2 regions of the Alkalibacillus flavidus genome follow, and region 2 is predicted to be linked to the other one. Evidence: a T-box and tRNA genes for the amino acid it is inferred to sense, from the RefSeq annotation. Region 2 holds a T-box; the other holds one or more tRNA genes.

Region 1 (14,940 bases), on a different contig from region 2:
CCAAGTCCTTTATTTTGCTTACCATAATACCCTTTCGCGATAAAGCCACCATTCCCGTCCACTAAATGAACGATCTCACCTTCATCACTAAGGTCTTGCACATTTTGAACCGCATCTTTATGGATTAGCGGAAATTTATGTTGAAATTGCTTCACAAACGTCGGATTTATTACTAATTCCTTCATGTTTTTAACCGTCCTCTCTCTAACTCTCACATCATTATCCCACATAGGGGGTTAAAAGTAAAAATGGTAAGACATTGCAAGTAATGATGAAATATTTAAAATTCAGGCTATGTTAAAGTCCGTTGTTGATATTGTGATCCGCTTTCGGTGGACGCTTTCCGCGGGCACGGCTCGAGCCTCCTCAGCCCAAAAAGCGGGGCTTGCGGGGTCTCGAGACTCGTGCTGTTCCCGCTGGAGTCGCCACCTTCACTCCTCACAATTCAACAACTCAGTGCTACTATCATTTTAAACTCAACATTAAACTTTAACAGAGCCAAAATTTAAGAAGGATATTATATATTTATGTAGAAATATGTCATATGAAGTATTATGTGTCATTTTATTATTACGTATCGGAAGTGGTATATTTGGCTATCTCCCACCACACAGACCATTGTCCAACGTGTCACAGCAAGCTTATTTATGATTTTATGGATACGGTCACAGAAGATCGGCATGGTTATTATATATTAGACGCGTTTGAAGCACAGGTATGCCCAAATGAATGTGGATATTATATTAAATTATATTAGTAGGTGATAACATGTCTTCCATCTCGAAAGAAGAAACCGAGAACCAGCTTGATAGAATGAAGGAAATTCACAGCTATATAAAAGATGAGTCTAAGCAAGAATTGGACAGCATCATTACTGTCATGGGCAATAAATTTCATGACGAAAATGCCATCAGTGATTATTTAGCTTACATATTAAACCCTGAAATTAACGGTGTAGGGACACAGCCGTTAAATAATTTGATGAATCTAATAAACTACCCTGCCGATTTATCAGAAACAGATAAAATTGAAATCAAACGAGAACATGAGTTGACTAATAAGAGAAGAATTGACTTTCTTATTACCATTAGTGACGAAACCATTATCGCCATAGAACACAAAGTTTTCACAGGCGAACACGGCGATCAAACCTGGGATTACGAACAACAAATTAATCATGAATTTCCCAACTCACACTACGAAATTCACTATGTTTTATTATCACCACATGGCAAAACACCGTTGAATCCGAGCTTTACTCCAATTGATTATTTTCAATTAGTAGATGCACTTAAACAAGTAACGACCGACGTCTTGAGAGATATTCGTAAGGCCGTATTATATAACGAAATCATAAGACACTTGGAGGGACACTTCTTGAATGATAAGACATTAGAAATATCTAAAAAAACCGAATTATTAATGGACTACTCTGGCATGATCAACGATTTACTGCAGAACTTGGAAGATGATTATAAAGACATATTTGATTTTATTGAATCTTATATTAAAAATTATTTTAATAAAGAATGGAATATCAAGTTTCAACACGGAAGACATTATCACCAAATTTACAAACAAAACTGGAAGAAAAATGGCTTAGATATTCATTTTGAACTATCATTAAATCAAAGCAGTTTAATAGAGAATAAGCTTTCTTTCCTCGTGGATATTGAGGGTAAAAGAAAAGACGAGTTTAATCATGCATATGAAAACGACTTAATCATGTCACTCAAAGACACGTTAAATGAGAACGGCATTCAATACAGAGACGGAGCCAAAATTAAAGGTAGACGAGCTGATACATTCGCAGCCAAAACTTATCACTTTCTAGATAAAAACACATTAAAAGACGGCTTAAAACTAGAACAATGCTTACAAGACATGATCAAAGATTTCCTTGCCTTTATTGAACCAATCGATGAAGCTGTGAAAGCGTTTAATGAAAAACAATGAGTGAGGATTGTCCGCTATCAACAATTAATTAACATATAATTATGGGAGGTATTTTATGAATAAGAAGAACTTTAACCCGAAGAAACTGTTCGAAGACTTTAAAACCAAAAACGAAGGTAAAATTAAAGAATACGCCAACAGCCCTCAAAAGTTAAAAACCTTAGCTAACAATGCTGAAGAAAAAGCGCGCGAAAATAGCAAATCTCTATCGAACGCCTTGGATCAAATCAAGTTGCTAGTAGAATTTTTAAAGGCCTGGAAAAACAATGAATACCGTGACGTCTCAAAACAAACAATCGTTTGGATTATCGTCGCCTTGCTTTATTTTGTATCGCCTTTAGATGCCTATCCAGACTTCCTCCCTCTAGGTTATGTTGATGATATAGCTTTATTGGGGTATGTCTATAAAAGCATTAAAGACGATCTGGATAAATTTAAAGCTTGGAAGTATGGAAATAACAATGAGTTTGTGACAAAAGAATAAAGAAACTAAAAGAACTGAGAGCTCATCTCAGTTCTTCGCTTTCTACTCTGGGATATACGGCAAATCGCCATCGTTTGGTATATTAATCACATGTGTATTCGTATAAGCTAACAACCCTTGTTCACCATACTCACGTCCAATACCAGACTGCTTCACACCGCCGAATGGAAAACCCACGTCCAGCCCTTGTACGGCTGCGGTGTTAATCATCGTCGTACCAGCCTCAATATATTTCGCCACTTCAATGGCGTGTTCTTCTTCACCCCAGACAGAACTCGTCAGTCCATAAATACTGTCATTCGCTAATTCAATAGCATGCTCATCATCATCAAGCGGCAAAATCGGAAGCGTTGGTCCAAACTGTTCTTCAACAACAATCGGGTCACGATAATCAGTATTTAACACAATTGTAAGTTGTAAGAAATAACCCTCGCCCATCAAATCCTCGTCTAAAATGTCACCTAATTTAATGACTTTAGCACCTTTTTCTTCTGCATCATTCACGAGCTTTTGGACATATTCCTTTTGATTCTTGTTATTAACAGGACCAATCGTTACATCATCATGGAATGGACCACCGACTTGAATCCAGTCATTCGCCGCTTCAATATATTTCTCAACAAATTCATCGTAAGTCGAACGGTCCACATAAACCCGTTTTGCAATCATACATATTTGCCCGGCCGTTAGGAAATTAGAAATCACTAAACGACGCATAGCGGCTTCATCATTAACATCAAAATCCTTCAAAATAACGGCAGCATCATTACCACCTAACTCCAGTGTTAAATCCTTGATCGTATCCGTAGCCGCTTTCATAATATGTTTCGCTGTCTCTGTACCACCTGTAAATGCAATCTTTTGACTTTTGGATGACTTGTGAGTTCTTCGCCTACTTCCTGTTCACCATTTACCAAGTTTAGAACACCTTTGGGATATTCTTCAGCAATGTTCTCAAAAAATTTGCTTAGCATAAGAGGTGCAAGTGGGCTCGGCTTAAGTACTAAGGTATTACCTGTTAATAGTGCAGGCGCAATTTTGATGCTAGAAAGGGTAATGACCAACGACCTGGTTTGGATACGTCGGATTTTCCCTTGAAGCCAGTTCTTCTGTTTCAAATTTCTCACCATCAATAATCGCATGGGCGATATATTGTTCTTGTTCCATGCTCTAACCCTCCTCGGATGTCACTAATTTTATTTATACCCAAAAACAGATTTCATATGATTTTCGTTCATGAGGTAAGGAAGAGCCTTACAAAGCCAATATGACAAATCAGAAGTTAATTGAATATAAAAAAAGAACTGACATCGTCTGTTGAAACGACATCAGCTCTTCCTGTTTTCCTTCTCTATTCCTGCTCTTACCTGCTACGCTCTACTCTCTTCTGGTAAGTTTGAGTTTTGGGGAGACAACATTCCATCTTCCTTAATCAGTTACTACTCAACCGTCACACTCTTCGCTAAGTTACGTGGTTTATCCACGTCACAATCACGGTGTAGGGCTGCGTAATACGAAATCAATTGCATTGGTAACACAGACACAAGTGGTGCTAATAGTGGATGCACGGTTGGAATGGAGAATGCATCGCCTTCACGGGTTAAGTGCTCTGGGCTGATGACGCACGCATTCGCACCGCGCGCGACTACTTCTTGCACATTGGAACGGATCGAACCGTCAACGTGTTCTTGTGTCGCAAGGGCAATCACTGGTGTGCCGTCTTCAATTAAGGCAATTGTTCCGTGTTTTAACTCGCCACCTGCGAAACCTTCTGCTTGAATGTATGAGATTTCTTTTAGTTTTAACGCGCCTTCTAAACCGACGAAGTAGTCTAAACCACGGCCGATGAAGAAACAATTGCGCGTTGTTGATAAATAATCACGTGCGATTTGATCGAATTCTTCTTTCTGATCGCAAAGAGCTTCCATCGCATTACCGACGATGCCGAGTTCTTTTAATGGATCGAATTCTAGCGTTAGACCTTTTGCACGTGCTGTATCAACAGCTAAGATTGCTAAAACCGCCATCTGTGCTGTGTAAGCTTTCGTCGACGCCACAGCAATCTCTGGTCCTGCGTGTAAATGTAACGTGTAATCTGATTCACGAGAAAGGGTTGATCCTGGCACATTTGTCATCGTGAGTGCCGGGTGACCTAATTGTTTTGTTTCAACGAGTACTGAACGTAAGTCCGCTGTTTCACCACTTTGTGAAATGAACACAAAGAGTGGTTTCTCAGATAATAATGGCATATTGTAAGAGAACTCACTCGCAATGTGTACTTCAGTTGGTACTTGCGCGATTTTCTCTAAAAATTCTTTACCGATTAAACCAGCGTGATAGCTCGTGCCCGCTGCAATAATATAAACGCGATCACAAGCAGCCATCGCTTGGCGGACGTCTTCTTCTAGTTTAATGTCGTCGTTTTCATCTTGGTACTCTTGAATAATTTTACGCATCACGAACGGTTGCTCATCGATTTCTTTTAACATGAAATGCGGGTAAGTGCCCTTTTCGATGTCACTTGCGTCGATTTCCGCTGTAAATGGATCGCGTTCAACAGTCGTACCGTCAAGTTTCTGAATTTCAACCTCATCTTGTTTAACGAGTACTACTTCGCCGTCCATTAATTCAACGAACTGATCTGTTACTTGTAACATCGCCATCGAGTCACTTGCTACCACGTTAAAATCATCGCCTAAACCGACAAGTAATGGACTCTTATTTTTCGCAACGAACACGACATCTGGTTGTTCACGGTCTAAAACAGCTAACGCATAAGACCCGTGTAACAAGCTAATCGTCTTGCGAAAAGCTTGAAGCCTATCGCCTAATTCATTTGTGAATTTCTCAATCAATTGAACAATGATCTCAGTATCTGTTTCGCTCACAAAGTTGACGTCAGCTAAGTAGTCACGTTTCAGTTCTTCAAAGTTTTCGATCACACCATTGTGAACTAACGTGAAACGACCTGACGTGCTTTGGTGAGGGTGAGCGTTAGCCGTACTTGGCTCACCATGTGTTGCCCAACGTGTATGGCCGATCCCGATATTCGCTGATACGGATTCATCAACCTCTTCGCGTAAATTCGCAATACGCCCTTTAACCTTGAATAAATTCATATCCGCTTCATCGCGAACCGCAATACCTGCTGAGTCATACCCACGATACTCTAACTTTTCTAATCCTGTTAATAAAATCTCTTTCGAATCTTCCTGTCCAATATAACCGACAATTCCGCACATACTGTATATCCTCCTGTAGTTGAAAGAGGCAAACCACAGCATCCTTTTCGTAAGGGGCAGTTGTTTGCCCCTTTCTCGTGTATTTTAAGGCATCTTATATGACGTGGTTGTGCATAGAGTCGCCTCTATGTTTTCACGGCATACGTGACAGTTGAGATGCGGCAACTGGGAGGCATCCGCCGAATACTCGATTGAACCTCCACCTCGTCAACTATTTCTTAATAAGCGGTCTAAGAAATAGCCCTGGCGCTTTCTGTTTTTCTCCCCTGCTACGCTCCTTTCTCTCTTTGAATGAAGCCGTGTGCAAACGGCTACCCATTATTTTACTGCTATTACGCTGGCAGGTCAATTATTTGTACGCTTTTTATCGTTTTATCGCATAAATTAGGCATAAGGAATGAATACCATCACCCTTATGCCCTAATATCTTATGCATCTTTTAAGCCATACGTTTCATCAATGATCGTCGCAACTTCAGATACATATTTCTCACAATCTTCTTTCGTCGGCGCTTCGACCATCACACGCACAACTGGTTCTGTACCAGATGGACGGACGAGCACGCGGCCCTTATCGCCAAGTTCTTCTTCCACGCGGTTGATCGCTTCCTGCACCGTTTGATCAATTTGCACTTGCTGTTTATCGATGACACGAATGTTTTGCATCACTTGCGGGAATTTCTCCATTTCGTCCGCTAAGGCTGATAACGGCTGATCCGTTTCGCGCATCGCATTCAATAATTGCAACGCCGTCAGCATACCATCGCCTGTTGTATTATAATCTAGGAAAATAATATGGCCTGACTGCTCGCCACCGAAGTTAAAGTCACGTTCTAACATTTTCTCCATCACGTAACGGTCGCCAACTGATGTTTTTACCGTGTCGATACCGATTTGGTCAAATTGACGATACAAGCCGATATTACTCATCACGGTTGTGACGACAGTGTCTTGTTTTAAACGGCCTTTCTTCTTCAAAAACTGACCGCAAATATACATAATTTTATCGCCATCAATGATATTGCCTTTTTCATCAACGGCAATGAGGCGGTCACCGTCTCCGTCAAAAGCTAAACCTACGTCAGCTTTTTCTTCAATCACGGTTTGACGAAGATTTTCCGGACTTGTTGAACCATAGCCGTCGTTAATATTCGTCCCATCAGGTGACGAACCGATAGATATAATATCGGCTTCTAAGTCAGCAAACAAGTGATTCGCAATCGATGACGTCGCACCGTGCGCACAATCGATTACAATCTTCATACCATCAAAGTCGGTATCAATCGTTTGTTTTAAATGTTGTAAATACTTCTGACCCGCTTCAAAATAATTCATCGGTTGACCGACACCAGCACCAGTCGGTCGTGGAATGTCGTCTGTTTCTTCATCCAATAACGCTTCAATTGCTTGCTCTTGTTCATCGTTCAATTTAAAGCCATTTTCGCTAAAGAATTTAATACCATTATCCTCAACCGGATTGTGTGAAGCTGAAATCATCACACCTGCATGCGCGCCTGATGCTTTCGTTAAATAAGCGACACCGGGGGTTGAGATAACGCCAAGACGCATGACATCAACACCGACAGATAATACCCCAGCAATTAAGGCACTCTCTAGCATCTCGCTAGAAATGCGCGGATCACGGCCGACGAGTAATTTCGCTTTCTCAGATGCACTTTTCGTTAGGTGATAAGCCCCATATCGTCCAAGTTTAAAGGCTAACTCCGGTGTTAATTCTGTATTGGCAATACCACGAACACCGTCAGTACCAAAATATTTTCCCATAATCTTTCCGCTCCTTCACATTATCAATCATGTCTATCAATAAGATGTTTTATTCAACTCTCACTCTAATTCGGCTTTGTTCAGAAGATAATCTGACACCATCAGGCCCTTCAAACTGCACATCGGCGTAAAATTCCCCTTCAACTTGACCTTCCACATCGATCGACACACGAATGTCATCACGCGACAGATTGTTAAGGTCGTTTTCCGTACCAACTAATTGCACGTTAATTTGAGGTTCTTCTGGTTCGATAAACGTTATTTCACGGTCTTCCGCTAAATTATCAACTTCTAATTCAACGTCTTCTAACGTCGTTTCCACAGCCTCTTCGACTTCAATTTCTGCTTCAACTGTTTCTGGCTCGATACGATTAACACCCGACGGAACTGACAAATCAACCTCCAATGTCGTCGATTCAGTTACATCAGACAAATCAACATCGACAGGTTCTAAACGGTCAATCTCATCTAAACGATCTACACTACCATATAACGTCGCTGAAACCGGGTTTAGATCGATGCTTTGTAACACTAACTCTTCGTCTAAATCCCCCGTCGTTTCATAAGTAACAGGATAGCGTTTATCCGTAATCGACACATCTGCTGTCACGTCTACCTCTGACGGTTCAACGAGTACACTCAGTTCATTACCGGCAGCGTCATATACACGAACAGGCGCACCTGTTACTTCGCCATTTTGCGCTAAAGTAGGCAAGTTCACAATGGCTTTAACAATCGCGACTTGATCAATTTCATTTTGTGAGCCTGTAATTTCAATTTCAGCCGGCGATAGTTGTGGCGAACTCGCAAAGACATTGTCCGGATTCAAACCGTCACTTTCCACATAATCTATATCAACCGGAAAACTTGCTGTTGCCCGTTCTTCAATCGTTACATTCGCAACATTCGGCTCAATATAAACCGATAACTGACTCGAAAACCCTTCATGTGTCACATCAACTTGATGTTCACCGGGCCCCAAATCATTTAAATCCACAACGACATCAAAATTTTGCTGCCTAACCGTTTGTGTAATCACGCTGCGCGGTCCTTCAAGCGTCACATCGACCGTATCCGGAACACCGCGGACAACATAATTATCTTCTTCATCTATTTGAACTTGCAGCGGCACATTTTCAACCGTCTGCGTCTCCGTAGAGCCGGACGGTAAGAAAATATCGCTAGAGCGTGATGTATTCGCATCATCAATGGCAACTGTTGTATATAATAAAATGGCTAAAAATAACGACACAATTCTCGTAAACCAAGGACTTCTCAACCAATTATCCATTACGCTTTGCCCTCCAACTCAATGCCTTTGATGATCCGTTTTGTTCGGATGGACTTAAGTCTTGCATTAATAACTGACGTAACCCGTCTTCATCTAATTTGCGATACAATTCGCCATTTTTCGTTGCCGATATATTACCCGTTTCTTCTGAGACAACAATCGTTAGGGCATCTGTGACTTCACTAACCCCCATGGCCGCTCGGTGCCTCGTACCTAATTCTTTTGAAATAAACGGGCTTTCACTTAACGGTAAATAACAAGCGGCAGCGACAATTTGGTTTTCGCTAATGACGACAGCACCGTCGTGTAACGGTGCATTCGGTATGAATATATTTGTCAGCAACTCACTCGTCAATTGACCGTTCACAGGCACACCTGTTTCAACGTATTCACTTAGACCTGTCTCACGTTCAATCGACATTAAAGCACCAATACGACGTTTACTCATGTAATGACACGACTTCACAATCGAATCAATCGCATCATAAACAGCCTTCTCTTCTGATTGTGTATGACGTGAAAAAAAGCTTCCTCGCCCTAATTGCTCTAACGCTCGGCGAATTTCAGGCTGGAAAAGGATGATCACAGCGAGGAACCCCCACGTAATCGCTTGGTAAACGAGCCACTGGACCGTTTTCAACTCTAAAATCGAGCTCAAGAACCATATACCTAAGACGACAAAGATCCCTTTCAGTAACTGAACCGCTTTCGTCCCACGAATGACTGAAAATAATTTATATATAACAAACCATACAAGCGCTATATCAACGACAATCCGTAACACTTGCAGGAAATCAAGCTCTTCCCACGACATGTTGACACTTCCTTCACGCACTATTTTGTCTCTTTTTATTTATTGCCCGAAACAGTCCATATGTAAAACGGATACGTAAAATTGCGAGACACACAATCATCTGTCACTATTATATCACAAATTACTACATCTGAAATGGCTCGGTAACGATTGATTCGCCTCTAGACTGACATTTTTTGCGTAAAAAAAAGAGTTATGCTATCACATAAATCGACAGACATAACTCTTGATTATCATTAGACATGTTTTTCACCATATAATGAAGCGATCATATCAACAGCTACTTCTGCCGTCCGATTCCCTTCATCTAATAACGGATTTACCTCGACGACCTCAGCTGACGTCAACACACCAGCATTATACAACATCGACATCGCTAAATGAGCCTCTCGGTAACTCGGACCTCCAACGACAGGTGTTCCTGTTCCTGGGGTGTGATTTGGGTCAATACCATCGACATCCAAACTTAAATGAACGCCGTCCACTTTCCCGTTTAAGTATTCTAATGCATCATTCATCACCCACGTTATACCGTGCGTTTCAATATCATGCATCGTATAGACACGAATTCCTTGTTCACGAATCACTTGGCGCTCTCCCTCATCAACCGACCGCGCCCCAATGATGATGGTATGTTCAGGCTTTATTTTCGCTTCTTGGCCGTGAATCGACGTTAAACGTTCATGCCCCATACCTAAACTGACACCTAACGACATCCCATGAATATTGCCAGATGGAGATGTCTCACCTCGGTTTAAATCAGCGTGTGCATCAAACCAAATGACACCCAAGTTACTATAAAACTGACTCAATCCAGCAAGTGTTCCAATGGCGATACTATGGTCACCACCCAAAATTAAAGGTACATCACCTTGTTTTTTTAAATCATAAACATAATCCGCAATCATTTCATTAGCTGAAGCGACATGGTCTAGATTGCGCAAATTCGTCTTCGGGTCTACCCCGTTTGTCCGTTTATTAATAACTGGTACATCACCATAATCTTTATAAGCTAGGCCTAAATCATTTAATCGATCAAACAAGCCAGCATAACGAATCGACCCAGGACCAAAGTCAACGCCTTCATTAGGTTGAGCGACCGTTAACGGAGCACCAAGGATTCCTAGTCTATTGTTCATCGTCATTTCCTCCTTCATTTTGCCTCCATTCATTTTATAAGCCAGCACAGAATGGTTCAACTGGACAAAAACGTGAATAAATATGCACGCGCCGGCAGCCTTGCATGAGCATGATTCAGTAATCAACCAGCCCTAAAAAAGTCACTCAATTATGGGTCATAGTCAATCATTTATCATACAGCTTGCTCAATTACGATTTGTAGTCGCACTATTTCGTTCTCAGTCGCTCTTTTGACACACAAAGTCTCTCATTTACGTAGTATGACGCTCAAATCGAGAAGTTAATCAAATTAGTTAAGATCGATTCATAAAATGGCTCCACTTATGTATTGCCAATTATCAGGCTAACCAAATAAAAAAGTTGCTCCCCAACAGAGAACAACTTTAGCTAAGAGATATGGTGGAGCCTAGCGGGATCGAACCGCTGACCTCCTGCGTGCAAAGCAGGCGCTCTCCCAGCTGAGCTAAGGCCCCATATCAATTATTTATTATGTAAAAAATGAGCCATGGTGGATTCGAACCACCGACCCTCTGATTAAAAGTCAGATGCTCTGCCAGCTGAGCTAATGGCTCATAATATGATGGCTGGGCCAGCTGGATTCGAACCAGCGCATGACGGTACCAAAAACCGTTGCCTTACCGCTTGGCTATGGCCCAATAGTGGTGGAGGGGGACGGATTCGAACCGCCGAACTCGGAGAGAGCGGATTTACAGTCCGCCGCGTTTGGCCAACTTCGCTACCCCTCCAAACAATGGTGCCGGCCGAGAGACTCGAACTCCCAACCTACTGATTACAAGTCAGTTGCTCTGCCAGATTGAGCTAGGCCGGCGTTTGAAAAGATGGTGGAGGATGGCGGGCTCGAACCACCGACCCCTTGCTTGTAAGGCAAGTGCTCTCCCAACTGAGCTAATCCTCCGCAGCACATAACGTGCAAAAATATGTAGATGACCCGTACGGGATTCGAACCCGTGTTACCGCCGTGAAAGGGCGGTGTCTTAACCACTTGACCAACGGGCCATGTTGATCACGATCCTTTATCTGAAAAGGACAAGTATTATTATAGCGACTACCTAAAACATTGTAAAGGGAAAAAAGAAATTTTTAACTTTCAGAATTGTACTTACAATACCTCTTCTTACCCACAAACCCAACAATACTATTTTCAAAAACGATTTTTTCTAAAATCTTCTAACCCTGCTCATCACTGAGGTTACGTTCATTTATCTTCACAAAAAATTCATAACTGATTTGACAATATTCACATTTCTTATTAATCTATTAAGCAACGTTAAGTTTATTAATTTTGTTAAATTTAAATTTAACGTTTTACTATTTCAAAAAATGAGGAGGTGACAACCATCACTATTATTACCGTAGAGGGAAAGCGTTTTGATACCGAAGCTATATTATTTGATAAAGACGGCACACTCATTAACTTTTATTCTATATGGGGTGTTTGGGGCGACTTATTAACTAAAGAAATTGCCATTCAGATTCCTGAAACAATTAATTATGACCCCCACCATGCTTGTGAACGTATAGGTCTTGATATAGTGAACCAAACTTGGGATCCAGTCGGTCCGTTAGCAATCGGTAACCCTGATGATTCAGCCACCATACTAACTCATTACTTATATCAACTTGGGATCCCATGGGATGAAGCTGTTACATACCTCACTAAAAGCCTAGAAAACATTGAATCTACTATTGATTGGAAACAATATATTAAACCCATTGATGGATTAATTGAATTTATCAATGAAGCCAATCAACAACAGATCAAAATGGCTGTGGTTACAGCTGATTCCACTCAAAATGCTTTATATCATTTACAGTTACTCGGAATTGATCACTATTTCGATACTGTTATTGGATTTGATTCTGTAACAAAAGGCAAGCCATTTCCGGAAATGGCTTATACAGCTTGTCAACGTTTATTAGTCTCACCACAACAAACAATTTTATTTGGTGATTCTAATGGAGACATGACTTTAGCTAAAAATGCTAAGTTAAAAGCCGGAATTGGAATTGCACAAACGAGTATTGATAACGCTTTCTATTTACGCGATACCGACCTCGTGATCCAAGATTATCGAGGGTGTTATATAAATTAATCAAAAAGGGAGAGAGTTTACATGAAGAAAACCATCATGTTTTTGGTTTTAATGACAACAATGGTCATCATTACAGCTTGTGGGGAATCAGGTTCAAGCGATGAACCGTTACAAGTTTATACTCACAATGATTCTGAAGAGATGGATGCAATGGTAGAAAATATCGAAGAAAATACTGGAGTCCAACTAGACGTGCTGCGTTTATCAAGTGGTGAAGGTTGGAGCCGTATTGAAGCTGAAGCCCCAGAAATTGGTGCTGATATGCAAATCGGTATGCTTCACGGATTCGGTATGAAAGCTGAAGAAGAAGGCTATTTATTACCATATGAATCAGAACAATGGGAAGATGTGCCTGACAAGTTTAAACAAGAAGATGGCGAATGGTATGGTACTTCTTTCTGGTATAACATGATTGCTGTCAATGAAGATATTATCGAAGACAAAGGGCTCGACGTCCCTCAATCTTGGGAGGATTTATTAGACCCTCAATATGAAGGCGAAATTGCACTACCGGATCCAGGTACATCAGGTACAGCATTCTTAATCGTTTCAACAATTATGCAACAAATGGGCGAAGAAGAAGGCTGGGATTACTTTGAACAATTAGATAAAAATGTTGGTCAATATACTAAATCTGGTTCAGCACCTGCCCAATTAGTTGCTCAAGGTGAGTATGCTATTGGGGTATCTTGGGACCAAGCTGTCCTTGACTACATTGATGAGGGCTATCCAATTAAAAGTGTCATGCCTGAAGAAGGTGTAGGTTACAGTTTAGATGTTGCTTGGATCTTCGAAAACACGGATCAACCTGAAAAAGCAAAAGAAGTCATGGACTACTTAGGTTCACAAGACTTCATGGAATTATCTGCTGAGTACCGTTCTATGGTAACTAAGCCTGGCATTACAGATGACTCAAATGTTTCCGACAATTTCATTGATTATGACGCGCAGTGGGATGCGGATAATCGTGATCGTATCATGGAAGAATGGCAGAATAAATTTTCTAACTAATGAAGAGATTGGCCAGCGTCACCACGCGCTGGCCTCTCCATATTTATTGAATAAAGCTGAGGTGATCTAATTGACTACTGAAACAACTAGAACAACGAGGAGTAAGAAACTCGTGTCTGAATTTCGCCAATTTTTGTCTGAACCTTGGTTTGCGATCCTAACGATGATCTTAGCTGCGGCAATTCTGTTGTTTATCGTAATCCCTGTGTTCGCTGTTTTCTTTAAAAGTTTTGGTATAGGATCAGGAGGATTTACATTTGAGTATTACAAAGAATTCTTCGCAAGATCTTATTACCTTAATTCTTTGTTAAATAGCTTAGGAGCTGCGATTATTTCAACCATTGTGGTTGTTTTATTAAGTGTAAGTATCTCATTATATGTTACACGATCAACATCTTTTTTATCTAAGTTCTATCGTGGCGCAGCTTTATTACCACTAGTTGCCCCACCTTTTATCTTTTCATTGTCTTTAATTATATTATTAGGGCGTAATGGTGTCGTCACTTCTCTGCTCAATGATGCCTTTGGGTTAGAATTTAGTATTTACGGATTCTGGGGCGTCGTCTTAGCACAAATACTGGGTTACTTCCCTATTGGCTACATGTTAGTTGAGAGTACGATGCGTAATATGAGCCCTAGTTTAGAGAACGCATCAAGAGACCTTGGTGCAAATCAGTCCAAAACATTAAGAAAGATCACACTACCCCTCTCCCAATCCGGGATTACGAAAGCTGGGTTATTAGTGTTTGTCATGGCTTTGGCTGATTTTTCAAACCCCTTGATTATCGGTGGTGGCGAAACATTTATTGCAGCTGAAGCTTACCTACTCGTTGTAGGACAACAAAACTTAGAACAAGCAGCTGTTCTCGGCGTTTTCCTTATTATACCGAGTTTAATCGTATTTATATTCCAAACTTATGTCATGAAAGATTCAGGATTAGAGACGATCAGTGGCGAGTCAGGCGCAAGTAATGCACCCCTGACTAAGCGGGTTAAATCGGTTGTTATGACGATTAACACATTGTTTGTGTCTTTTATCGTACTCATGTTCATTATGGTCGTTCTTGGAGCATTTGTGAAAATCATTGGTATTGATAATAGCTT
Region 2 (14,940 bases):
GAACAATTGGAAGCAGCTGGTTTCGAAGTGACGTACTTGCCTGTTGATCAATCAGGCCAAGTGCGTGTACAAGATGTACAAGCAGCCCTTCGAGACGATACGATTTTAGTCACAATTATGGCGGTGAATAACGAAACAGGTGTCGTTCAACCGATTCAAGAGATTAGCGACGTGCTAACCGACCATCAGGCAGTCTTTCATACGGATGCTGTGCAAATGTTTGGCGTCATGCCGATTGATGTGACTGAGCTTGGAGTCGATTTACTAACTGCTTCGAGTCATAAAATTTATGGCCCAAAAGGCGTTGGCTTATTATACAAACGTGATGACATTCACCTTGAGCAACAATTACTAGGTGGTGAACAAGAACGCAAGTGGCGACCGGGGACAGAAAATACATTGGCTATCGCTGGCTTCAATCAAGCGATTCAAACGTTACAAGCCAATCGTGAAAAGAGACACGAGCATTATCAAGCATTGCAAGACAGATTAATATTAGAATTGGAAAAGCAAGGGATAGAGTTTTCAGTCAACGGTGATTTGACTCAAAGAGTGCCGAATATTATAAACCTTAGCTTCCCTAAGACCGAAGTCGAAATGTTTTTAACGAATCTTGATTTAGCTGGTATTGCTGTGTCATCTGGTTCGGCTTGCACAGCAGGTTCGATTGATCCGTCACACGTATTAAAAGCGATGTACGGTGAAAAGGATGCTCGTTTAACGAATTCAATTCGATTTAGTTTCGGCATTGATAATACAGAAGACGATATGCAGATCGTCGCTGAAAAAATAAAACCGATAATAGAACGATTAGAAAAGGTGGTGACTTAAATGTCAGATAATGCGAATACGCGCGTCGTTGTTGGTATGTCAGGCGGGGTCGATTCATCTGTAACTGCGTTGTTGCTTAAACAACAAGGATACGACGTCGTCGGGATTTTTATGAAAAATTGGGATGACACAGATGAGTTCGGCGTTTGTACCGCAACGGAAGATTATGAGGATGTTGCACGTGTTTGTCATCAACTCGATATACCGTATTACTCGGTCAATTTCGAATCGAAGTATTGGGACAAAGTGTTTCAATATTTCTTAGACGAATACCAAGCAGGCAGAACACCGAATCCTGATGTCATGTGTAATAAAGAAATTAAATTCAAAGCGTTTTTAGACCATGCGATGGGTCTAGGCGCGGATTATTTAGCAACAGGGCATTATGCTCGCGTTCGTGAACGAGATGGACAGGTGGAAATGCTACGTGGTGTCGATCGTAACAAAGACCAAACGTATTTCTTAAACCAAATATCGAGTGACATTTTACCTAAAATTATGTTTCCACTTGGCGAATTGGATAAACAAGAAGTACGCGACATTGCGAAAGAGCATGATTTAGCGACAGCGACGAAAAAAGATAGTACCGGTATATGCTTCATTGGTGAACGAAACTTCAAAGATTTCTTAAGTGAATATTTACCGGCTCAACCTGGTCAAATGCAAACGTTATCGGGTGAAGTAAAAGGTGAACACGACGGTTTAATGTATTATACGATCGGTCAACGTCAAGGATTAGGTATTGGCGGTGCAGGCGACCCGTGGTTTGTTGTTGGTAAAAATCTGGACGATAATGTTTTATATGTCGGTCAAGGTTTTCATCATGACGCGTTATATTCCGATGCCTTATTAGCAGTGGATGTGAACTGGTTAGTAGATCAAGATTTATCAGAACCGTTCACGTGTACGGCGAAATTTCGTTACCGTCAACAAGATAGTGGCGTGACCGTTTATCCGAACGCTGATGGGACCGTGCAAGTGAAATTTGATGAGCCTGAACGTGCTATCACGCCGGGACAAGCTGTTGTATTTTACGATGATGACCTGTGCCTTGGTGGCGGTACAATCGAAGAAGCTTATCGTCATGAGGAGCCGTTAGCGCATTTAGCTTAAAGGTAATCAAAAAAGTCAGCACTGCATAAGACGCGTGGTGACTTTTTTGACGTTACATAAAGAAAGAAAGGGATACAATTATGAGTGAGTTACAAAAAGGCATTGACTATATGCAAAATCATCAATTTGAAGAGGCGGCACAAGCGTTTAATGATTATATTGAAGCTAATCCTGAAGATCCAGTAGGCTTCATTAATTTCGCTAATTTGCTTGTTCATTTACAAGAATTCGAATCGGCAGAGCGTTTTTATCGAAAAGCGTTATCATTAGAATCTGAATTACCGGCTGCTCATTATGGTTTAGGAAGCTTATTTTACGAACAAGAACAATTTGCTGATGCAACAGAACAGTTTCAAGAAGCGATCAAACAAGGGTTATCTGATGAAGACGTTTACTTTATGCTAGGTATGTCACTTCTTAGTCAGGATCAACCAAAACTAGCTTTACCTTATATGCAACGGGCAAGTGAGTTAAGTCATGATGATGTCGACATTCAGTTTCAGTATGGATTAACGTTAGCCTATTCGGGTATGATTGATGAAGCGGAGAAGCAAATGGATATCGTCATATCATTAGATGCAAACCATAGTGATGCTTATTATAATAAAGCTGTATGTTTGTTACACCGTGAGGAACCTGAAGCGGCACTTAAACAATTTGACCATGCGCTAGAGGTACACCCTGACCATGTGCTAGCTAGTCATGGCAAAAAACAGGTGGAACAGTTATTAAACGAAGATGACGCTTAAGGGAGCGAGCTGTAATGGCGGAACACTATTATGCAAAAGGACAGCTAAATCAAATGATTTTCCAAAACCAACAGACGCAATTTTCGATTGCGTCTATTTCTGTTGTGGAAACAGACATAGATATCGATGAAAAAGATTTAGTTGTTAAAGGCCATTTTCCAGCCTTAACTCATGGTAATGATTACATATTTTACGGTCAAATGCAGAATCACCCAAAATTTGGTGATCAACTGAATGTCTTTACATATGAAAAGGAGCTCCCAAAGACCGAAGATAGTTTAGTAAAATATTTAGCAAGTGATTTATTTTATGGCATCGGTGAAAAAACAGCGTCGAAGATTGTCGATACGCTCGGTCTTAATGCCGTGGATGACATATTACGTGACGAATCGAAATTAGATGAAGTCGTAGGGCTAAAAGCTGAAACTAAAAAGCAATTTATCGCGGATTTAAGGTTGCACCAAGGTTTTGAACAAGTGACAGTTGAATTAGCGAAATATGGTGTCGGCCTACAACTAGCTCAAAAATTGTACGATGTTTACGCTGAAAACACGATAAAACAACTACAAGATAATCCGTATGATTTTGTGTTTTATGTTGATGGTTTCGGATTCCAAAGAGCCGATGAGATCGCTAAAACCATCGGGATTGAAGATAACCACCCGACGCGAGTCCAAGCTGGTATTTTGCATGTTTTAGATGAAGAATCAACGAATGGGCACGTGTATGTTGAATTACCTTCGTTAGTCACACGATTAAATGAATTGTTGTTTCGTGGACAAACTGAAGAAACAAAACAGTCACTTCATGACTATTTAAATCAATTAGTGGATGACGAATTAATTGTAATGGAAGCAGACCGTATTTATTTACCTCAGCTTTATTTTGCAGAAGAAGGAGTTGCCTCACAGCTAACGCGTCTATTAGAAACGAATGAAGACTTAACGTTTGATGAGAGTGAATTAATGGCGGCAATTGGTGACGTCGAGGAACAAGAAGGTATCGCCTATGGTGAAGAACAATATGAAGCGGTCAAAAAAGCGTTAAATGAAAAAGTGATGTTATTAACAGGTGGACCCGGCACGGGTAAAACGACTGTTGTTAAAGGCATTCTCCATTGTTATGAAGCATTGTTTCAAAAGAAAGAACAAAAAAAGCAAAGCGATTATATTTTGGCAGCACCAACGGGACGTGCGGCGAAACGTTTGACTGAATCAACAGGGATTAAAGCGAAAACCATTCACAGTTTACTCGGCTGGTCAGGTGAAGAAGAGTTTGAATATAATGCGAGTAATCAATTAAGCGGGAAAGTTATGATTGTTGATGAGTTTTCGATGGTTGATATTTGGTTAGCGAACCGATTGCTTAAAGCTGTTCCTGCTGATATGAAAGTCATTTTTGTCGGTGATGAGGACCAGTTACCATCCGTTGGCCCAGGACAAGTATTAGCAGACCTTTTAGCATCACAATCCATACCCGTTTGTCGATTACAAGATATTTACCGGCAAAAAAATGATTCCTATATCATTAAATTGGCTCATGACATCAAACACGATCAATTACCTGAACAATCCGTTGGAAAAAAAGCCGATTTTAATTTTATTGACACCTCGAGTGATTATGCAGTTGACACGATTGAAAAGATTGTCACGAAAGCACTTGAAAAAGGCTACTCGATGCGAGATATACAAGTGTTAGCGCCCATGTACAAAACGAAAGTCGGTATTCATGAGTTGAATGACTCTTTACAGCAAATTTTTAACCCGAAAGAAGAATCAAAACGTGAATTGTTGCATTTCCAGTCGGTTTATCGTACAGGCGATAAAGTGATCCAACTCGTCAATCAACCAGAAAAAGATGTATTCAACGGAGATATTGGTGAAATAGTTGCCGTTAAAGACGCAAAAGAAGCTGATTCCAATAAAGATGAACTGATCATTAATTTCGAAGGGCTTGAAGTGTCCTATACGCGCCAAGATTTAAACCAAATCATGTTAGCTTATGCCATATCGATTCATAAATCACAAGGAAGCGAATTCCCGATTGTCATTATGCCAATTGTTAGGCCATTCAAACGAATGCTCGTTAAAAACTTAATTTATACAGCAGTGACAAGAGGCAAGGCATCCTTAATTATTTGTGGTGACTACGATATTTTTCTCGAAGGGCTACAAAAAGGCGATGCATATGAAAGACGAACCACTTTAGTGTCGCGTATTCAAGCGTTTTTAGGGCATAATGTTGAACAAGTTCCCCAGTCAGCCGAACAAAATCTTGAAAACGCTGAAGTTGATGAGCAGGAAGAATTTTCGCCTTATGATTTTATGTCTTAAGTAAAAGCTAAGAATGGTTGTACCGTTCGGTATGACACAGCTTTTAATGATAAGGTTGGTGATGATTTGGGGCGTGCTATGTCGACTGGAGTCATTGGAGCTGCAATCGTATATGCCTTACGAAATAATAAACGCTTTCGTAAAAACAAAACGATGAAACAGCTCCGTCGGTCAAGTCGGAAGTTGATGAAACGTTTTCGTTAATCAGTATTAATGGCTAGCTATCGATTTTGGGTAGCTGGCCTACATAATGATATAAGTTGACATAACGACCGGGGTTCTCTATAATAACGATTGAATATAATACGTATATAAATCAATGAAGGATCGAGTAAGTGACAAACTACTTACAGAGAGGGGTTTTATTAGCTGGAAAAAACCCTAAGATAAGTGTCACTGAACGCTAATCTGGAGAGCGGTTAACCCCCGACGTCGTCACAACGTTACTGTGCTTAAGTCGATAGGCATTTGCCTATAATTAGGGTGGTACCGCGGAAAAACCGTCCCTACACATTGAAGTGTAGGGACGGTTTTTTATTTTAGGCTCTGTTAATGTTTAGTCTTGATTTTCAAATGAATTAGCATTGAGTTGTTGAATTGTGAGAAGCGGAGGTGGCGACTCCAGCTCGATACACGGAGGAACGTCCACTAAGAACGCAAACGTCCTGTTTGCAACGTGGACGTCACGACATCGTGTCGAAGTACGTCCTGCGCCTGCGAGTACTCGGCGCAGAATTAGTCAAGGAAGCTTATGAAATCCGCTTTTGTGGCCAACGTCGACACTAGACCATCCGGGTCGTCGGAAAGCGTCCACCAAAAGCGGATCACAATTCAACAACAGACTTTAACAAAGCCTAATTTTAAATGACATTTAAATAAACGATACAGGAGGAATAAAGATGACACAATTGCAATCGCATGAAGTGAGACAAATGTTTTTAGACTTTTTTAAAGAAAAAGGCCATGGTGTAGAACCAAGCCGATCACTCGTGCCACAAGAAGATCCAACCCTTCTATGGATTAACAGTGGGGTGGCCACGCTTAAAAAATATTTTGACGGACGAATCATTCCGGACAATCCACGTATTGTCAATGCACAAAAATCGATTCGAACAAACGATATCGAAAATGTCGGCTTTACGGCTCGTCACCACACGTTTTTTGAAATGCTCGGTAATTTTTCAATCGGTGATTATTTTAAAGAAAAAGCGATTGAATGGGCGTGGGAATTCTTAACAAGTGATGACTGGATTGGATTTGACGCTGAACGTTTATCAGTCACTGTGCACCCAGAAGATGATGAAGCGTATCATATTTGGAAAGACCAAGTCGGCTTACCGACTGAGCGTATCATACGTATTGAGGAAAACTTTTGGGATATTGGTGAAGGCCCAAGTGGACCGAACACAGAGATTTTCTACGACCGTGGTGAAGCATATGGAAATGACCCGAAAGATCCTGAACTATACCCAGGTGGCGAAAATGAACGTTACTTAGAAATTTGGAATCTCGTCTTTTCACAATTTAACCATAACCCTGATGATACTTATACCCCATTACCGAAGAAAAATATTGATACGGGGATGGGATTAGAACGAATCGTTTCTGTCATCCAAGATACACGAACAAACTTTGAAACGGATTTATTCAAACCGATTATCGAACGAACAGAGCAACTGTCGGGTGTCCAATATCATGACAACGAACGACAAGACACAGCGTTCAAAGTTATCGCTGACCACGTGCGTACAGTAGCATTCGCAATCGGAGACGGAGCACTTCCATCAAACGAAGGTCGTGGTTATGTCCTACGTCGTTTATTACGCCGTGCTATTCGTTTTGCGAAGGACTTGAATTTAAATGAACCGTTTATGTATCGATTAGTGGATCAAGTCGCAACGATTATGTATGACTTCTATCCAGAAGTTCATAATAAAAAAGATTTCATTCAAGAAGTGGTGAAAAAAGAAGAAGAACGTTTCCATGAAACATTGCAAGAAGGCTTAGCGATTTTAGAAAAAGTGATGCAAGCTGAAAAAGCGAAACAGAGCAATGTTTTTCCAGGTGAAGAAGTATTTACGTTATATGATACGTACGGCTTCCCGAAAGAATTAACTGAAGAATATGTTCAGGCTGAGGGCTTCACGATTGATGAAGTAGGTTTTGAACGAGAGATGTCTAAACAACGTGAAAGAGCGCGTGAAGCACGCCAAAAAGTGGACTCAATGCAAGTACAAGATGAAGTGTTACAGCAAATTGATGTAGACAGTCAATTTATTGGTTATGACCAATTAACGACGACAACGACACTGTCAACAATTGTTAAAGATCAAGCCATGACTTCGAACCTTCAAGCTGGTGATGAAGCGACGATTGTATTAGCTGATACACCTTTCTATGCAGAAAGTGGTGGACAGATAGCTGACAAAGGTGTAATCAAATCAGAAACAGGTGTTGCGCATGTTAAAGATGTGCAAAAAGGGCCAAACGGGCAAAACTTGCATCAGATCGACGTGACAGAAGGTACACTAACGCTTCAACAATCAGTCGAAGCGGAAGTCAACGAATATGACCGTAAGCAAACAGTTAAAAACCACACAGCCACACACTTACTGCATCAAGCGCTTAAAGATGTTTTAGGTGATCACGTTAACCAAGCAGGTTCACTAGTGGCCCCAGATCGTTTACGTTTTGACTTCACTCATTTTAACGCCGTATCAGAAGAACAATTAAAAGAAATCGAGCGTATTGTAAACGAAAAAGTGTGGCAATCCATCAATGTAGCTATCTCTCATCACACGTTAGAGGAAGCTAAAGAGATGGGAGCTATGGCCTTATTCGATGCGAAATATGGCGAAGAAGTACGTGTTGTATTCGTGGATGATTATAGTATTGAATTATGTGGCGGGTGCCACGTTAATAATACAGCGGAAATCGGCCTATTTAAGATTACGCAAGAAACTGGTATTGGTGCTGGCACACGTCGTATTGAGGCGACTACAGGCCAAGGTGCTTACGCATATTACGAAGGCCGTGAGCAGTTATTAAGTGAAGCAGCGTCAAAATTGAAAACAAAAACAGAGCAAGTGCCACAGCGTATTGATGCTTTATACCAAGAAATAAAAGATTTACAACGAGAAAATGAATCGCTTACCCAAAAACTTGCGAATGTTGAGTCAGCTAATATTTTAGATCAAGTCGAAACCATTGATGATGTTTCGTTATTAGCAGAAAAAGTGGACGTTAGTGATATGAATGCGTTACGCAATATGGTTGATGATTTGAAACAACAATTAAATTCTGGCATCATTTTATTAGCGATGGAAAACGACGGTAAAGTCCAATTGGCTTCAGGTGTGTCTCAAGATTTAATTGACCGTGGTTTCCATGCAGGCAATCTGATTAAAGAAGCAGCTACACAGTGTGGTGGCGGCGGTGGTGGCCGTCCAGATATGGCACAAGCAGGCGGTAAACAACCCGAAAAAATCGACGATGCACTGGCTGTAGCAAAAGAATATGTCAAAACGGTTTTATCTTCGTAGCATTTCAGTATATAATGAAGTTAAAGTCGTTTGAGGGGGATTGTATATGTCAAATGATCACACAATGCAGTATCAGTTTTCTGATGACTCACAGGCCAAACAAGTGAACGAAACATTGCATCAAGTTTATCAATCACTTGAAGAGAAAGGATATAATCCGATTAATCAAATCGTTGGTTATTTATTATCGGGTGATCCAGCTTATATCCCTCGTCACAATGACGCCCGTAATTTAATGTCACTACTCGAACGCGATGAAATTATCGAAGAAGTTGTGAAAAATTACTTAAAAACAACGAAAGATACTTGAGGATAACACATGAAAGTTTTAGGACTAGATGTAGGTGAAAAAACGATCGGTATTGCCGTATCAGATGCATTACATTTTACTGCTCAAGGTATAGAAACGCTTAAATGGAATGAAGATAACTATGAGTCAGTCAAAGACAAAATGAGTCGTATCATCCAAGAGCATGAGATTAGTAAAATTGTAGTCGGTTTTCCTAAGAACATGAATGGGTCTGTTGGTGAACGAGGTGAAGTTAGTCAAGAGTTCGCGTCGTACTTAGAAGAAACATATGAATTACCCGTCGTGTTATGGGATGAACGGTTAACAACAATGGCAGCTGAACGGGTTTTATTAGATGCTGATATGAGCCGACAGAAACGAAAGCAAGTCATTGATAAAATGGCAGCCGTCATGATTTTACAAAGTTATCTTGACGCTAACCGTTAAAAAGGAGTGGACCCCTATGCAGGAGAAAGAACGTATTATTATTCCTGATGAGTCAGGAGAAGAACATTTATTTGATGTGCTGTTCACGTTTGATGTAGATCACACAGAGCAATCATATTTGGTTGCTGTACCTGCTGAACAAGAAGAAGAGGAAGAAGTCGAAGTATTTGCGTTTCGTTACGAAGAAGCAGAAGGTGACTCAGACGATTTAACCCTCTTTCAAATTGAAACCGAAGAAGAATGGCAAATCGTAGAAGAAATGCTCGCGACATTTTCTGAGTCAGATGAAGAAACAGAATAAGTTAAGTGGACCATGTGATATCACATGGTCTCTTTTATGTTTCCCAAAAATATTTATCAACAATTTAACAACAAAGATAGAAAAATGTCGTGTTTTATTTTATACTTTATTTGGTATTAAGAATGATAGGGGGAAGTTATTTGTCATCTTCCAATGAAACAGAAAATATAAAAGCAAGACGTGTCAAAGAAGCAAGTATGGCTCGTAAAGTTATTTTGATTGTCATTTTAGTGTTAGTGATTTTATTTACCATCGGTGGCTACTTCTTATACAACTATATTGAAGAAGGTTTAAGCCCTGTTGACCCAGATAATGATGAACTCATCGAAGTTAATATCCCACTAGGATCAAGCGTCGAAGATATTGCTAGTATTTTAGAAGAAAAAGATATTATCAGTAATGCCACCATTTTTGACTACTACGTCACATTCAAAAATGAAACAGGTTTTCAAGCTGGTGACTATCAAATGTCTAAAAGCTTAACGATGGATGAAATTATTGAAACATTAAAAACAGGTGTCATTATGGTTGATCCAATCTTTAGAGTCACGATTCCAGAAGGGACAACCATTGAAGAAATCGCCGGCATCTTTGCAGAGGAAACGTCGATCAATGAACAAGAATTTATGGATAAAATGAATGACGAAGCATTTATTCAGTCAATGATGGAGCAGTATCCTGAACTATTGTCAGATGATATTCTCGCTGAGGAAGTTCGTTATCCATTAGAAGGGTACTTAAATGCATTAACGTATCCTTTTTATGAAGAAGATCCGACCGTTGAACAAGTTGTTACAATGATGTTGGACGAAACGCAAAACCAAGTGTTCCAATATATCGATCAAATTGATAGTCGTAATTTATCGATTCACGAAGCATTGACGATGGCCTCACTAATTGAAAATGAAGCATCAGAACAAGAAAGTCGCCCTATGATCTCAGGTGTCTTTTATAATCGAATAAACCCTGATGAAGGTGAGCAAGAAATGCCGTTACAAACAGACCCAACTGTTCTCTATGCGAAAGGGGAACATCAAGAACGGGTTTTATATGAAGACTTAGAAATTGATCATCCGTACAATACGTATCAAAATCTAGGGTTGCCACCAGGGCCTATATCTAACTACCATGAAAGTGCATTAGAAGCAGCTGTTAACCCAGAATACCATAATTATAAATACTTCTTACATGGTGACGATGGGGATGTTCATTTCGCTGAAACTTTAGAAGAACATAATCAAAATATTGATCAGTATCGACCATCAAATGATTAATCATCATTGTTAGGAGTGCGATGTCATATCGCATTCCTCTATTTTTGTCTAAATTCATCACATTGAAGTTCATCATAAGACAAATAGCTTCAGCTTGTGGTAAAATAACGTCGTTGCTTATGGCAATGGAAGGACGCGTGAAAGTAACATGTCTAAAACAAAGCATTATATCCGTTCATTACAACCTGAACAACACCCGTTGTTAGATAAAATGGAGCAGTATGCCGACAATCATCACGTACCTATTATGGAACGTGATGGCATAGGATTACTTCAACAGTTAGTGCGTTTACACCAACCACAACATATACTAGAGATCGGAACAGCCATTGGGTATTCGGCGATTCAAATGGCGCTAGCAACTAAACATGCGTCTATTACGACAATCGAACGTGACGACAATCGTTTTCAAGAGGCTACACATTTTATTCATGAAGCCCAATTACACGATCGGATTCAAGTGATTCATCACGATGCGAATGTTTGGTTGGACGAGTTATCTTCTGATAGTCAAACGTATGACCTAGTGTTTGTTGATGCGGCAAAAGGGCAGTATCAAGCCTTTGTAGAAAAGATTGATCCATTTGTAGCAGAAGGTGGTCTCATTGTGGTTGACAACGTTTTATTTAAGGGGTATGTTGCTAAAGAGGTACAAGACAATGAGCGGTTTGTTAATATAGGTGAAAAAATTAATCAGTTTAATCAGTGGTTATCGAACCATAGCGATTACACGACGACGATCGTTGAATCAGGTGATGGTGTGGCGATAGCGGTTAAAAACAGTCAAACAGATAGTGAGTGAAGAAGGGAGCAACAGGCCTTGAACGATAAGCCGATAATAATAGGGGTTGCAGGTGGTACTGGTTCAGGTAAGACGACTGTAACTAGAACCATTTGTGAACAATTTCAAAATACATCGATTCTAATGTTAGAACAAGATTCATATTATAAAGATCAATCACATATACCATTTGAAGAGCGATTAAATACCAATTATGATCATCCATTAGCATTTGATAATGATTTATTAATTGACCATCTCAATCGATTATCTCGCCGTGAATCGGTCGAAAAACCGGTGTATAATTACGAATTACACACGCGTTCAGATGAAACGATCCACACTGAGCCACAAGAAGTGATCATTTTAGAAGGTATTCTCGTATTAGAGGATGCTCGTCTTCGAGATATTATGGATATTAAAGTCTTTGTTGATACAGACGCTGATATTCGTATTATTCGACGCATGATGCGTGACATTAAAGAACGCGGCCGAACATTAGAATCGGTCATGAATCAATATATGAATGTCGTTCGACCGATGCATTTACAATTCGTTGAACCGGCGAAACGGTATGCGGATATTATCATACCTGAAGGTGGCGAAAATCACGTCGCAATTGATTTATTATCAACAAAAATCAAAAGTATTATTGACAAAAAACAAATATAACCATTAATATTAGCGCTAATGTAGATATATGAATGAGAAGGAGTGTCCAAACATGGCTGAAGAACAAAGCTATTACATGACAGAAGACGGAAAACGCAAATTAGAAGAAGAATTAGAAGAGTTAAAGACCGTAAGACGACCAGAAGTGGTTGAACGTATAAAGATTGCACGTGACTTTGGTGACTTATCAGAGAACTCTGAGTATGATGCTGCTAAAGATGAACAAGCTTTTGTTGAAGCGCGCATTTCACAAATTGAAAATATGATTCGTTATGCTGTTATTATTGAAAATGATGATGATAATAATGAAATTGTCCAATTAGGTAAAACGGTTATATTTGAAGAGTTACCTGATGGTGATGAAGAAGAATATCAAATCGTTGGTAGTGCCGAAGCGGATCCATTTGAAGGTCGTATTTCCAATGATTCACCGATGGCGCAAAGCTTACTCGGTAAAAAAATTGGCGATCAAGTGATGGTCCAAACACCTGGTGGCGAATTCGAAGTTAAAATTAAAGAAGTCAAATAACTATCAATTAAAGTCCTACACAACCGTGTAGGACTGTTTAACATAATAGTTGCGTATAAGGAGGCCGAGCAATGGAACATGATAGTCGTTCTGAACGTTTTGAGAAACGTCGTAAAAACACAAAGTTAATGAATTCATTAATTTGGTTAGTCGTTCTTTTAATTATTGTATTAGTCGGTTTTTGGTTGTTTGGTGGCAATGATGATACAGCTGATCAGCAACAAGATGAACCAGCGGCAGAATCATCAGACAATGGAAACAATGAATCATCAGAAGATGAGGGTGATGCAGGCGAATCTGAAAACGCTGACAGCGATGATAATCAAGCATCATCGGGTGCGGATGAATCAACAGATGAAACCGACGCTAACGATGATTCACAATCTGATGAAGAAGGCAGTGAAGACGAGGCCAACTCGGACGAAAGTCAATCAGACGACACAAGTAACCCTGATGAACCGACAGAAGAAACCGTAACAGAGTCGGATAAAGACAATGTAATTCGTGTAATCGAACGCGATTGGGAGCCTATTGGAACGGAACAAGAAGAACCTCATAACTCTGAATTCTCTGAAGGAACACAAGATCGTAAAGAAATGGAAGATGCGATCGAGTATGCGACAGGATTAGCCGAAGACGATATCATTTTTTGGCGCTTAGAAAGTGGCGGTATGGCTAATCATGTTATAGGTACAGTGACAGATGGTGCCCAAGATGATGTGTATCGCGTCTATTTAGATTGGATTGAAGAAGAAGGTTGGCAACCACAAAAGATGGAAGTACTAGAAGTCAATGATGAACATCCTGATTACAATGCAGAATCATCAAATGACGAGTAATGAGTGAACAATACAGGAGGCATACGACAAATGCGATACGGTTTAATTGGAGCAATGGATGAAGAAGTAGAATGGCTGAAATCACAAATGACTGTTGACTATGAAGAAACAATTGCGAACTGTCATTTTATTGTTGGACAGTTACACGACCATGATGTCGTCTTATTACGATCAGGAATTGGTAAAGTGAATGCCGCTATATCAACAACGTTACTTCATGAACGTTTCCAACCTGATTATGTTATCAATACAGGATCAAGCGGCGGTGTTGATCAGTCGTTAAATGTAGGTGATATCGTCATTGGTACTGAGACGATTCACCATGACGCAGATGCGACGGCATTTGGTTATACACATGGCCAGATTCCACAAATGCCGGCTCGATTTCGTTCTGATGATGAATTAGTTAAGCGAGCACAACAAGCGAAAGAAATTTTACCAGACGACGTGACAGTGGCTGAAGGGTTAATTGGAACCGGAGATTCGTTTATGTCAGATTATGAACGTGTTCAAACCGTTGCAAAACGCTTTCCTGACGTTAAAGCTTTAGAAATGGAAGCTGTTTCCATCGCACAGGTGTGTCATCAATATGATACACCGTGCTTAATCATTCGGTCATTATCCGATATCGCTGGTCAATCATCTGATATTTCCTTTGAAGCTTATTTAGAAAAAGCAGCGAAAAATAGTGCAACGTTAATTGCTGAGATGTTGACATAATGTTGAGTAGCTATCTGAATCAATCAGATAGCTGCTTTTATTTTGTAGATGACTCATTTTGTTGACGATCTCGATAAAAAGCATGGAACATTTTCATTAAGGCCCGCTTTTCAATTCGGGATACATAGCTACGTGAAATGTTCAACGCCTTAGCAATTTCTCTCTGTGTATAATCAGGCTGACGTCCCAATCCGTAACGTTTAACAATGACCTCTTTTTCCCTTTCATCAAGTAGGTGTAAATAACCAAAAATCGCTTCAATATCAATCGCTGTTTGGACTTTATCCGTTAAATCAGGTTGGTCGGATTTTAATACGTCAATGAGACTGATTTCGTTACCTTCTTTATCATGGCCAATGGGGTCCTGAAGAGAAACATCTTTTTGACTTTTCTTCGTGGAACGTAAAAACATAAGAATTTCGTTATCAATACATCGTGCGACATACGTGGCCAACTTAGTCCCTTTATCGAGCGAATAACTCTCAACTCCTTTAATCAAACCAACTGTCCCTATCGATAT

The links. The T-box of region 2 lies ahead of alaS (alanine--tRNA ligase). A T-box ahead of a tRNA ligase gene usually reads a tRNA of that ligase, here a tRNA-Ala.
Region 1: it encodes a tRNA-Ala, which carries the amino acid that the T-box ahead of alaS (alanine--tRNA ligase) is inferred to sense. The anticodon was not compared.

Annotation. Positions count from the first base shown of each region.
Region 1 is NZ_JBEPMX010000017.1:3,183-18,122, reverse strand. Features, by position in the region: gene ABID56_RS12410 (class I SAM-dependent rRNA methyltransferase) at 1-185, opposite strand, end outside; gene ABID56_RS12405 (PD-(D/E)XK nuclease family protein) at 769-1,956, shown strand; gene ABID56_RS12400 (YkvA family protein) at 2,012-2,440, shown strand; partial or broken gene ABID56_RS12395 (aldehyde dehydrogenase family protein) at 2,483-3,498, opposite strand; gene ABID56_RS12390 (hypothetical protein) at 3,485-3,607, opposite strand; gene glmS (glutamine--fructose-6-phosphate transaminase (isomerizing)) at 3,880-5,682, opposite strand; gene glmM (phosphoglucosamine mutase) at 6,111-7,466, opposite strand; gene ABID56_RS12375 (CdaR family protein) at 7,516-8,757, opposite strand; gene cdaA (diadenylate cyclase CdaA) at 8,750-9,571, opposite strand; gene rocF (arginase) at 9,808-10,710, opposite strand; tRNA gene ABID56_RS12360 (tRNA-Ala) at 11,109-11,184, opposite strand; tRNA gene ABID56_RS12355 (tRNA-Lys) at 11,211-11,283, opposite strand; tRNA gene ABID56_RS12350 (tRNA-Gln) at 11,293-11,367, opposite strand; tRNA gene ABID56_RS12345 (tRNA-Tyr) at 11,372-11,457, opposite strand; tRNA gene ABID56_RS12340 (tRNA-Thr) at 11,464-11,540, opposite strand; tRNA gene ABID56_RS12335 (tRNA-Val) at 11,552-11,627, opposite strand; tRNA gene ABID56_RS12330 (tRNA-Glu) at 11,657-11,728, opposite strand; gene ABID56_RS12325 (HAD family hydrolase) at 12,061-12,825, shown strand; gene ABID56_RS12320 (ABC transporter substrate-binding protein) at 12,847-13,836, shown strand; gene ABID56_RS12315 (ABC transporter permease) at 13,949-14,940, shown strand, end outside.
Region 2 is NZ_JBEPMX010000002.1:61,810-76,749, reverse strand. Features, by position in the region: gene ABID56_RS02955 (cysteine desulfurase family protein) at 1-831, shown strand, start outside; gene mnmA (tRNA 2-thiouridine(34) synthase MnmA) at 832-1,944, shown strand; gene ABID56_RS02945 (tetratricopeptide repeat protein) at 2,025-2,693, shown strand; gene recD2 (SF1B family DNA helicase RecD2) at 2,708-5,026, shown strand; T-box leader at 5,337-5,537, shown strand; gene alaS (alanine--tRNA ligase) at 5,926-8,568, shown strand; gene ABID56_RS02930 (IreB family regulatory phosphoprotein) at 8,615-8,878, shown strand; gene ruvX (Holliday junction resolvase RuvX) at 8,888-9,304, shown strand; gene ABID56_RS02920 (DUF1292 domain-containing protein) at 9,321-9,605, shown strand; gene mltG (endolytic transglycosylase MltG) at 9,746-10,879, shown strand; gene ABID56_RS02910 (O-methyltransferase) at 11,028-11,681, shown strand; gene udk (uridine kinase) at 11,700-12,332, shown strand; gene greA (transcription elongation factor GreA) at 12,385-12,861, shown strand; gene ABID56_RS02895 (YrrS family protein) at 12,933-13,700, shown strand; gene mtnN (5'-methylthioadenosine/S-adenosylhomocysteine nucleosidase) at 13,731-14,420, shown strand; gene sigK (RNA polymerase sporulation sigma factor SigK) at 14,458-14,940, opposite strand, start outside.